2 regions of the Romboutsia sp. Marseille-P6047 genome follow, and region 2 is predicted to be linked to the other one. Evidence: riboswitches for the same ligand, from Rfam matches in the RefSeq annotation. Region 2 holds a riboswitch; the other holds the start of a gene.
What was found. A riboswitch is a leader RNA that binds a small molecule or an ion and turns the genes downstream of it on or off. The one in region 2 is predicted to bind S-adenosylmethionine.

Region 1: linked by a shared signal. The riboswitch ahead of EIH23_RS03575 (methionine ABC transporter ATP-binding protein) and the one ahead of EIH23_RS10900 (MetQ/NlpA family ABC transporter substrate-binding protein) in region 2 are both predicted to bind S-adenosylmethionine.

What each region holds. Positions count from the first base shown of each region.
Region 1 covers NZ_UWOT01000002.1:342,729-348,892, reverse strand. Annotated here, with positions in the region: gene EIH23_RS03585 (MetQ/NlpA family ABC transporter substrate-binding protein) at 1-308, opposite strand, end outside; gene EIH23_RS03580 (methionine ABC transporter permease) at 375-1,037, opposite strand; gene EIH23_RS03575 (methionine ABC transporter ATP-binding protein) at 1,024-1,995, opposite strand; SAM riboswitch class I at 2,079-2,185, opposite strand; gene EIH23_RS03570 (hypothetical protein) at 2,284-2,916, opposite strand; gene EIH23_RS03565 (hypothetical protein) at 3,066-3,560, opposite strand; gene EIH23_RS03560 (hypothetical protein) at 3,683-3,904, shown strand; gene EIH23_RS03555 (alpha/beta hydrolase) at 3,952-4,713, opposite strand; gene EIH23_RS03550 (glycerophosphodiester phosphodiesterase) at 4,753-5,475, opposite strand; gene EIH23_RS03545 (sensor histidine kinase) at 5,560-6,164, opposite strand, start outside.
Region 2 covers NZ_UWOT01000010.1:7,408-13,571, reverse strand. Annotated here, with positions in the region: gene EIH23_RS10910 (GntP family permease) at 1-393, opposite strand, end outside; gene EIH23_RS10905 (methionine gamma-lyase family protein) at 599-1,882, shown strand; gene EIH23_RS10900 (MetQ/NlpA family ABC transporter substrate-binding protein) at 1,945-2,772, opposite strand; SAM riboswitch class I at 2,858-2,963, opposite strand; gene nifV (homocitrate synthase) at 3,290-4,447, shown strand; gene EIH23_RS10890 (isocitrate/isopropylmalate dehydrogenase family protein) at 4,463-5,458, shown strand; gene EIH23_RS10885 (hypothetical protein) at 5,658-5,870, shown strand; gene EIH23_RS10880 (hypothetical protein) at 6,113-6,164, shown strand, end outside.

The DNA of each region.
Region 1 (6,164 bases), on a different contig from region 2:
TCTAGATGTACCTTAACAGAGTAAGTTAAATCATATCCTTTTTGGCTTACTGTTTCTTCTAAATATGGAATATGCTGAAAATAGTTAGCATCTAAAGCCCCTTCAGATAAAGCTGTATTTGGCAATACGTAATCATCAAATATTTTCACATCTAATTTATATCCTTTTTCTTCTACTAGAGGTTTTATTGCATCTAGTATTTCTGCATGAGGAGTTGATGATGCACCTACAACTATTGTTTTATCTTCTGATGCATCTGCTTTTTTGCTACTATTCTCACCTAAGGAGCATCCCACTACTGATGTCATTATCACTAATCCCAAACCTAATCCTAATATTTTTTTAATTTCATAATTTTATCCCCCTATTATATACTATTTTAGTTTTTTATAAGCTAAATTTCCTAAACTTTGTATTATTTGAACAATTATTATAAGAGTTATTACTGTGTAAATCATTACTGCTGTATCAAATCTTTGATGTCCATAAGTAAGCGCTACATTTCCAAGTCCACCAGCCCCAACAGCACCTGCCATTGCAGTATATCCTAGTATTGAAATTACTGATAATGTTATTCCTGACACAATAGAAGGCATTGCTTCTTTTATCATTACTTTAAATACTATTTGAGTTTTAGTAGCTCCAAATGATTTTGCAGCTTCTATTAATCCATAATCAACTTCATTTAATGCACTCTCTATTATTCTAGCTATAAATGGAGCTGCACCAACAGTTATAGGAACTATTGCAGCTTCTTCTCCTATTGATGTGCCAACTATTAGTCTTGTAAATGGAATTAAAGCAACTATAAGTATAATAAATGGGAAACTTCTAAAAATATTAACTATAAATCCTAATACTTTATATATTAAACTACAAGGCTTTAATCCATTTGGCTTTGTTACAACTAATGTTATTGCTAATATAAATCCAATTATTGTTGCAAGTATTGTTGGTACTAATATCATGTATAATGTTTCTAAGAACGCTTCTCCTAAAATTTCTGTTAAAAATGTACTTAAACTAGTTTGATTCATTGTTTATCTCCTCCCATCTTAGCCCTTCACTTTCTAAGTATGCTTTAACTCTATCTCCATATTCTGAAGATACATTTATAATTAATGACCCTAATATTTCATCTCTGAATTTCTCTAACCTTCCAAATACGATTGAGAAATCTATATCTAAATTTCTAGCCATACTTGTTATGACACAACTGTTAGAAACATTTTTAGGGAATAATATTTTTATATTAGTTCCTTTTGGTAAAATTATATTTTCTTCCCCAATTAACTTACTAAGTGCTTTACTATCATTAAAAAAAACTTCTTCTGTTTCATTTATATCTAAAACTTCACCATCTTCCATTATTGCTACTCTTGTGCATATTTGCTTTATAACTTCCATTTGGTGAGTTACCATAATAATTGTTATTCCAAACTTTTTATTTATATCTTGTAATAAACTAAGTATTGATTTTGTAGTATTTGGGTCTAATGCTGAAGTTGCTTCATCACAAAGAAGAACCTTTGGATTTAATGCTAATGCTCTTGCTATTGCTACTCTTTGCTTTTGACCTCCACTTAAGTTTCTTGGTTTAATATTACTTTTATCACTTAAACCTACTAGGTCTAATAATTCCTTTACTCTTTCTTCTTTTTCTTTCTTAGAATATTTAAAACATTCTAATGGTAAGGCTACATTTTCAAATACCGTCTTTCTTTCTAATAGTGAAAAGTGTTGAAATATCATTCCTAAATCTTTTCTAAGTAATCTAAGTCCCTCTCCTTTTAATGATTTGACTTCTTTCTCTCCTACAAGTACGCAACCTTCTTGATAGTCCTCTAAGCCATTTATACATCTAAGCAGCGTTGACTTTCCAGCTCCACTATGGCCAATAATTCCAAAAATTTCCCCATTTTTAATTTCCATATTAACATTATTCAAAACCTTAGTATCACCATAATATTTGTTTACATTTTTAATGCTTATCATATTTACTCCTCCCAAATATAATTCAATTAACGCTTTAAATTTAAAAAGCCTGAGTATAAACTCAGGCTTTTGTAAGCAGTTTATACTCATCTTTCAATTCTTATGAATTGCAGGATTTAGCACCTTGTATATAAAATATACTGGTTGCTGGGTTTCATCGGGCCAGTCCCTCCACCTCTCTTGATAAGGAATTATTTTATTTTGTACTTCTATGATTTATATATTATAGTTTTTTTTTCCATATGTCAATATATTTTCTGAATATTTTTATTTTGCACACTTTTTAGACTATTTGTTTTTTCCATTATTAGATGTAGTATCTATTCCTAACATATTATTCATATCTTTTATCATTTTATCAAACTCAGATCTAACATCATTTTCAACTTTAGTTGTATCATCAACTAATTTAATAAATTCATCTTGGCTCTTATTGTATGCATCTTTAGGAATTGTATCTAATCTACTTATTTTTTCATCTATTTCTTCTATTAAATCTTCACCTTCATCTATAAGCTCTTGATTTGCTTCTTTTAATTTTGCATCATCAGTTTTTGCATCATTTTTTAATCCATTAACAAAAGCTTGTAATTTTTCTTTACTATCTTGATACGCTGCTTTTACTTCTGATAAATATTTTTCATTACCAGGGTATTCTTTAGTTTTATAAGCGTTATTTACTTCATCTACACTACTATACATTGCATAATTATTTAAAGGAGATATATTATTAGTGTAAAGACCAGAGTAAGTATTTGCATACTCTGTATTTAAATACCCATTATCTTGTGTTGTAGTGCTATTTTGTGTTGTATTAGTGTTATTATCTGTTGTAGTTTCACCCTTTTTATTAGTACAACCAACTGATCCTACTGATAAACCTAACGCTAATCCTAGTGCTAATAATTTTTTTAATTCCATTTTACTTCCTCCTTAGTTTTATGTAGTACTCCTTATTATTTTTAATTATTTACTTAAATCTATACCTAATAAATCTTCTATTTTATCTAAAACATCATCAATATTATCATTATTATCTATGTCATCTAATTCTCTATCTAAATAATTTATTAATGAGTTTTTATCACTTTTAATAAATCTTCTTTCTTTAAATTTAAATCATCTTGTTTTTTTATTATTATTTCAATTGCTTTATCTGAGTATGATATTAAATCACTATTTAATTCTTGTAATTTAGAATCAATTATTTTTAATCCTGTTATAGATTTCTTAAATGATTCTATATTATTTTTACTATCTGATAATAAATTTTCATAATTCTTTATTAACTCTTCATTATTTAAGTTACTGTTATTATCTAGTAAATCATCTACACTTTCATCCTTTATATCTATAGGTTCTAAATATTTTTCATAATTCTTAGTTAATAAATCCTTGTACTCATCTTTACTTAATTCATTTGCTTTTTCAGTTTCTGATTGTGTGTTTTGAATACTTTCATTTGTTGTTTTTTCAACTTCTTCACTATTTCTTTTTGCACATCCAGTCATATTGAAGTTTAACATTAAAGTAAATATTATACCTAAAATGCTTAATCTTTTCATTTTTACCTCCTTGTGTATAAATAATTTATTTAAGTTATTATTTGTATATTTTTCTTTTTTAGTCTTATAAAGAGTAATATGTTTAAATAAATTGAAAATATGGGTATAATTCTTCTAGGAGTGTGATTGTTTTGAAAAATATAAATAAAATAAAAATAACTTATAATAACGGATTCACGAGAATAATTGAAAAAGATAGTATTCGAAATTTTTCATCTTTAATTGAATGGATGGATAAATTTAATAAAAACGAAGATGCGGGATTCTTGACACTATCTGGAAGAGATCTCGGTAGTGCAGTTTCTATTAATAAAAATAATGTAAAATATATAGAATCTATATAATAAAAAAGTATCTTAAAATTTTTATTTTAAGATACTTTTTTATTTCATCATATAAATGATTTAAATTCACTTTCTAAAACTTCTAAATCATCATAATCATAATAGAAATGACCTGAGCTTTCTAATTTTATAATACTTTTATTATTTAACTTATTATTGTATTTAAAACTCTTTTTATATATTTTTATACTTTTTAAACTTACAAGTTCATCGTTCATAGAGTGAAATATTAGCATTGGTATATCTATATTATTTAAATTTAATCTAACTTTTATTATTAGCTTAAATAAATCTATGTATCTTGGTGCCCATTTTATATAATTAAATAAATTTGTTTCATTTACACTAATAGCTTCATACGCATATCTTGTTAAAAGATCACCTTTAGGAATTATTCCTAGAGCTATTTTTATACAGCTTCTTATAATATTAAATTTTACTCTTATACATAACGGTGTTGCTATTGCAACAATATATTTTATATTTTGCTTGTACTTTAAATAGAATTCAATAGATAATAATGCCCCCATTGAATGTCCTACTAGTATTATATTTTTATATTTAGTTTTATACTTTTCAATTTCCCTTTCAATTGAAGTTCTCCACATATTTAAATTACTTTTTACAAAATCTTTTCCACTTTTTCCATGACCAGCAAGGAGTACTCCACAAACAGATATATTATTATCCATTGCAATTTGAGCAAGATTTCTAAATTGATATGGACTTTCTACTATACCATGTATAAATATTATCATAGTATCTGAATTCTTTACTTCTTGTACAAATGGCTTATGTCTATCTTTCATTTTCTCTACTCCCTATTACCCTTTTTAAGTATAAAATAACTATCTATTTACAAGTTTTTTTATCACATCAGGATCATCAGATATTAATGAGTCTATTCCCATTTCTATTAATTTTTTATAACTAACTTTCTCTTTACCTAACCAAACATTAACTTCTATACCTTCATTTTGTATTTTATTTACTTTTTCTTTAGTAAGATAATATGCTGATGGATGGTAGCATTCTACATTATAATTTTTAGTATATTTACCTGGCTCCATCATCCAGCAATCAGATAAAAATCCACATTTAATACTATCATCTATATTTTTCATTCTTATAATACTTTCATGATTAAATGATGATATAATAACTTTATCTTTTAAGTTATATTCAATTATTAGTTCATATACTTTCTCTTCTAGTTTTTCATAGTCATATACACTATTTTTTAACTCTATATTGGATATTATGTTAGTATCCTTTACTAGTTCGAAATATTCTCTTAATAGAGGTAATTTTATTTTTCCAAACTGTGCTCTGTACTTCCATGAAAAGTCATATTTTAATAATTCATCATATGTATAATCACATACTCTACCAGTACCATCAGAAGTACGATCTATAGTCTCATCATGTATTATGACAACTTCTCCATCTTTTGTTAGCTGAACATCAAATTCCATTCCATCTACACCAACCTCAATAGCTTTTTCAAAAGCTAAAAGAGTATTTTCTGGGTATTTTCCACTAAATCCACGATGAGCAAAATTTTTTACCATAATTTTAATTCTCCTATTCTTCTTATAAAATAAATCTTATATTACGTAATTTATGTAAATTGATGTTTACCGTAAATATTAATATTATTCAATAGTATTAAAGTAATCAGATAAATTATAAAATGTTATAATTACATCAGTAAACTCATTTTGTTTAGATATTATATTTATATCATGACTTAACTTTGTTAATATATTCTTAGCTATATAAAGTCCTATACCTGTAGATTTAGTCCTTTTTCTTCCATTTACACCTGTAAAACCTTTGTCAAATACTCTATCAATATCTTGTGGTGCTATTCCTATTCCATAGTCCTTTATATGCAGTTCCAATCCTTTTTTATTTTCAATTGTATAAATTTCTATTTTCCCATAACTCTCACTATATTTAATAGCATTATCAATTATTAATTCTATTATATGAGTAATCCATTTTTTATCAGTTAGTATAACTTTATTTAAGTCTAAAACATTTAACTCTATTTTATTATATATAAATTGGTATTTATTTTTCTTAATTACCTCTTTAACTATATTTTCTAAATTAACTTCATTTATAAAAAAATCTGAATTATAATTTCCTGCTCTACTTGAATACATAGCTTGTTCTACTAATTTATCTATTCTAGTAACTTCAGCTTTTATTTGTTTAGATAAATCTTTTCCATATTCTATTTCACTTACTCTCT
Region 2 (6,164 bases):
TGCTATTGGATACAAGACAAATGCAACAGTAAACAAAGATACACCTCCATAGGTTAAAAGTGCACCAGCAAGTACTAAAGCTAATATAGTTTTGTCTTTTCCTAAATTATTCGTAATAAAGTTTGCTATAGACTTAGCATACATAACTTCTTCCATTAACTTTGCAAAAATAGCACCTGTTAGAAAGATTGGAAAATAGTTTTTTACAAAGTTAGAAAAACCACCCATATATATTTCTGTGTAATGAACCATTAAATGTGTACTAGATTCTCCACCTATAATTAATACAGTCAATAATGCTATTAGTGGAGCAGTTATAATTGTTGAATATCCATTATAAGCTAATATTATTATCAAAGATAATGATAAAATTAATCCAATCATACCTATCATATTAAGTTGTCCTCTTTCTATATTAATATTTAGATTATTGTATATATTAATATATCCAAAAATAAAAATTTAAAGTATTGTAATTACAAATAGTATTAATATATTATTATACTTAAAATACTATATTAAGTATAAACTTGCAGTAATATATGTGATATGGTAAAATTCTAATGTTAAAATTAAACAAAAAGACAGGTGGAATAAAATGCTTAATGAAACTAAAGATCTACTAAAAGGATTTTATGGACTTGATAATGAAACTTTTGAATTAGCAGAAGAAGTAATGAAGGACATAGAACCTCAGTTTGAAAAACTAAAACAAATAAGAGAATTTAATCAATATAAAGTATTAAAGGCAATGCAGGAAGCTCATTTAAGTGATAATCACTTTAACTGGACTACTGGTTACGGATATAATGACATAGGTCGTGAAAAAGTAGAAGAAATATTTGCAAATGTATTTGGAGCAGAAGATGCACTAGTTAGACCGATAATAGTAAATGGAACTCATGCATTAAGTCTATGTGTACAAGGTATTGTAAGACCAGGTGATGAAATACTTTCAGTTACTGGTGCACCTTATGATACCCTACAAGGAGTTATAGGTATAAGGGAAGAAAAAGGATCTTTAAAAGAGTTTGGAGTTACATATGATCAAGTTGACTTTTTAGAGGATGGAAATATAGATTTAGAAGGTATAAAAAATAAAATAAATGATAGAACTAAGCTTGTAATGATACAAAGGTCTAAGGGATACGCTTGGAGAAAATCTCTTACAATAGAAGATATAAAAGAAGCTGTAGAAACTGTAAAATCAATCAATAAAGATATAATAGTTATGGTTGACAACTGTTATGGAGAATTTTTAGATACAAAAGAGCCTACAGAAGTTGGCGTAGATATAATGGCTGGTTCTTTAATTAAAAACCCAGGTGGTGGTCTTGCATTAACAGGTGGGTATATCGCTGGTAAGAAAGAATTAGTTGAAATGATATCATATAGATTAACAACTCCAGGAATAGGTAAAGAATGTGGACTTACATTTGGAACTACAAGAACAGTTCTTCAAGGATTTTTCATGGCACCATATGTTACCTCTCAAGCTGTAATGGGTGCTATATTCTGTGCAAGAGCATTTGAAAAATTAGGATATGACGTACTTCCAAAATATGATGATTTAAGAAGTGATATAATTCAAGTTGTTAGGCTTAATAATGCTGATGAAGTTATAAGCTTCTGTCAAGGAGTACAAGCTGCAGCTCCAGTTGATTCTTACGTTAGACCAGAGCCATGGGCAATGCCAGGTTATGACAGTGAAGTAATAATGGCAGCAGGTGCATTCATACAAGGATCTTCAATAGAATTAAGTGCAGATGCTCCTATAAGACCTCCATATAATGTATACTTCCAAGGTGGACTTACATTTGATCATTCTAAGATGGGTACATTAAAAGCAATTCAGTCTATGAAAAAAGCGAAAAATAAATAATAAATTATATAAAATAGCTCCTATTATGTTAAATAACATGTAGGAGCTATTTTTAGTTATATTTAAAATGTAGGAATTATTATACCTTTATAATGTTCTTTTAAGAAGCTTCTAGACTCATCAGATGTTAAAATCTTTTTTAATATTTCTATTTTTTCACTATTTAAGTCTTCAGTTCTGCATGCTAATACATTTTCGTATGTACCGTCTATTTCTGGAGAGTATATACTTTGTTTATTTGCATCTAATCCGGCAGCAGCAGCAAAATTACCATTTATGAATGCAGCATCTACATCTTGTAATAATGAAGGCAATTGACTAGCGTCAGCTTCTATAAATTCTATATTTCTTTTATTCTCAATTATATCTTTTGCAGAAGATAGTTCTACACCTTCCTTTAATTTTATTACTCCTTCATCTTCTAATATTTTTAAGGCTCTAGATCCATTTGTTGGATCATTAGGTATTGCAAACTTATCTCCAGATTTTAATTCATCAAAAGATTTTATTTTATTTGAGTATGCTTGTAGAGGAACTTCATATAGTCTTACCACATCTGTTAAATCATATCCTTGCTTTTCTATAGATTCATTTAAATATGGTCTATGTTGGAATAAATTAGCGTCAATCTCACTATCAGCTAATGCTGTATTTGGAGTAGTATAGTCATTAAATGTTACTATTTCAAGTTCATAACCTTCTTTTTCTACTTCAGATTTTAGATGTTCAAATAATTCTGTACCTGGAACTTGCATAGCGCCAACAGCTATTGTTTTATCATTTTTACTTGATACATTACTTTTAGTTGAACACCCTACAGCTGAGATACCTAGTGTTAAAGATAACACGACTCCTAATAATTTCTTGTTAAATAATTTTTTAAGTTTCATATAAGATCCCCCTTAAGTTTATTATGAAATAAGCCTAAAAAATATAAAAAAATCCTGAGTATAAACTCAGGTTAACTTCAGTTTATACTTATCTTCCAGCTATGTGCTGCAGGATTTAGCACCATGTATATAAGAAATATACTGGTTGCCGGGTTTCAAAGGGCCAGTCCCTCCACCTCTCTTGATAAGGCTTATTTAATTTATATTTATATTAATATAAATTAATCAAATTGTAAATAACTTTTTAGATTTTTCTGAATATAAATTAAATTTGATGAAATTTTGAGCTATAAGACATATTAATAAATAAAATTTTATTGAATATGAAATATGTATATAAAAACTTTCATTTTTGATTAATTTAATAAATATTATAAAATTAATGCAACATTGAAAAATAACGAATATAATATATAAAAAGATTTAAAATCTAACTTATAAAAATAATAAAATGAAATTTATTAAATAAATTATGCAGCTAGTATAAAATTTAATGATATAAATAAGGGGGGATTTTATGTGTGTTATTGACAAAAAACATTCTAAGGGAGTAAGTATAGTTGATACAACATTAAGAGATGGAGAGCAAACAGCAGGTGTAGTTTTTGCTAATCATGAAAAAATAGCAATTGCAGAAATGTTAAGTGATTTAGGTATAAATCAATTAGAAGTAGGAATACCTGCTATGGGTGGAGATGAGAAAGAAGTGATAAAGTCTATATGTAAAAGAAACTTAAAACCCAGTATTATGGCATGGAATAGAGCAGTGATTACAGATCTAGAAAATTCTATAGATTGTGGTGTAGATGCAGTTGCTATTTCTGTATCAGTATCTGATATACACATACAACATAAGTTAAAAACTTCGAGAGAATGGGTTTTAGAAAATATGGTAAAAGCAGTAGAATTTGCAAAGCAAAATGGATTATATGTTTCTGTTAATGGTGAAGATGCATCTAGAGCAGATTTTGATTTTTTAGTTAAATTTATAGAATTAGCAAAGCAAGCTGGAGCTAATAGATTTAGATATTGTGATACTGTAGGTGTAATGGAACCATTTGCCATAAAAGATATTATATTTGGATTATACAATAAAACTAAGTTTGATATAGAAATGCATACACATAATGATTTTGGAATGGCTACGGCTAATGCAATAGCGGGTGTTCTTGGAGGTGCTAATCATATTGGTGTTACTGTAAATGGCTTAGGAGAGAGAGCTGGGAATGCTGCATTAGAAGAGGTCTTAATGGCTTTAAAATACGTTTATAAATATGAAGTAAATGTAGATACAACAAAGTTTAAATATATATCAGAGTATGTTTCTAATGCATCAGGAAGAGAATTACCAAAGTGGAAAGCTATAGTAGGAGATAACATGTTTAAACATGAATCTGGTATTCATGCAGACGGAGCGATAAAAAACCCAACTAATTATGAAGCATTCGATCCAAAAGAAGTTGGTCTTGAAAGACAAATAGTAATAGGTAAACATTCTGGAAAAGCAGCTATTGTAAATAAATTTAAGGAATATGGAATAAATTTAAATGAAAAAGAAGCTAGTATGATGTTAGAAGCTGTAAGAGCATTATCTATAAGAGCAAAAAGAACTTTATTCGATAAGGAGTTAGTACAAATATATCAAGATATTAAAAAATATATAAATAAAAACTAATTGGAGGAAATTAAAATGTATAAAATTACTTTAATACCAGGAGATGGTATAGGACCAGAAATATGTAAGGCTATGGTTAAGGTAGTAGAATCTACAGGTGTAAATATAGAATGGGAAGAAGTTATTGCAGGTAAAAATGCAATAGAAAAATACAATACACCTATACCGAAACATGTAATAGATACTGTAAAGAAAAATAAGGTTGCAATAAAGGGACCAATAACCACTCCTATAGGTAAAGGATTTAGAAGTGTCAATGTAACTTTAAGACAGGAATTAGACTTATATGCGAATTTAAGACCGATAAAAACATTTAAAGGTATTAAATCAAGATACGAAGATGTAGATTTAGTTATAGTTAGAGAAAATACAGAAGACTTATATACAGGAATAGAACACAAATTAGGGGAGTATGGTGCTGAAAGCATAAAAATAATAACTAAAGAAGCTTCTAAAAGAATAATTCAATTTGCTTGTGATTATGTTAATGATAATAATAGAAATAAATTAACTTGTGTTCATAAAGCCAATATAATGAAGTTAACAGATGGTCTATTTTTAAATATATTTAGAAGTATATGTGAAAAACATGATTTTGAATATAACGATTTAATAGTAGATGCTGCTGCTATGAATTTAGTATTAAATCCTGAAAAATATGATGTGATGGTAATGCCTAATTTGTATGGAGATATACTATCTGATTTATGTGCAGGATTAGTAGGTGGATTAGGAATAATACCTGGCGCAAATATAGGAAAAGATTATGCTGTATTTGAAGCAGTTCATGGAAGTGCACCAGATATTGCGAATCAAAATAAAGCAAATCCTACAGCAATTATTCAATCCGCAGTTATGATGCTTAAATACTTAGGCGAACAAGATAAAGCTATAAAAATTGAAAATGCACTTAAGCATGTATTTATGGAAGGAAAAGTAATGACTTCTGATTTAGGGGGAAGCGCAACTACACAAGAGTTTGTAGAGGAAATTTGTAAACACATCAAATAGAATTATATTAAGAGCTATATCAAGAAAGAGTTAGCTCTTTTTGATTTGTTTACATAATAAAATTATAGTTAATAAAACCTTCTGTTAAATGAAAATTATATAAAAATAAAATGCTTTTAATCAATTAATATCTATATGTGAATAAAATTCATGTTATAATTATACATAGTTTTAAATTAGAGCAGTAAGGTGAGGTAAAATGACAGAAGAGGTTAAAGTAAATAATATAGTAGATATAATCAATGATAGGGATTTAAGATTATGTGTTAAAGAAAATGAATTAAATATAAATATACCAAAAGAAATATTAGAAAGTAAATTACACTTATTAAGTGATTATATAAGAATATACTCTAATATTGAACAATTAAAGAGAATATTAACAAATATATATTTGATGAAAATTGCTTAATATCAATTGATCAGATTTGCAAGGATATTATAAGTATAAAGAGTGAGGAAAATTTAAATCATGTTCAGGCTTATATAAAATCAGATATAACTAATATAGAAGCTAAATTTAGAACTCTTTGTGCGGCACTTTTAATAAATATAGATGAAATAAATAAAATTAAAGAAGAACAAATAAGTAATTATATTAATAACACTTATGATAGAACTCATATAGTTGATAAAGATTACGTAAAGGACATAATGGATTACATAAAAAGTGAAAATATGTATTCCTTAAAAGAAAAATCAAGAT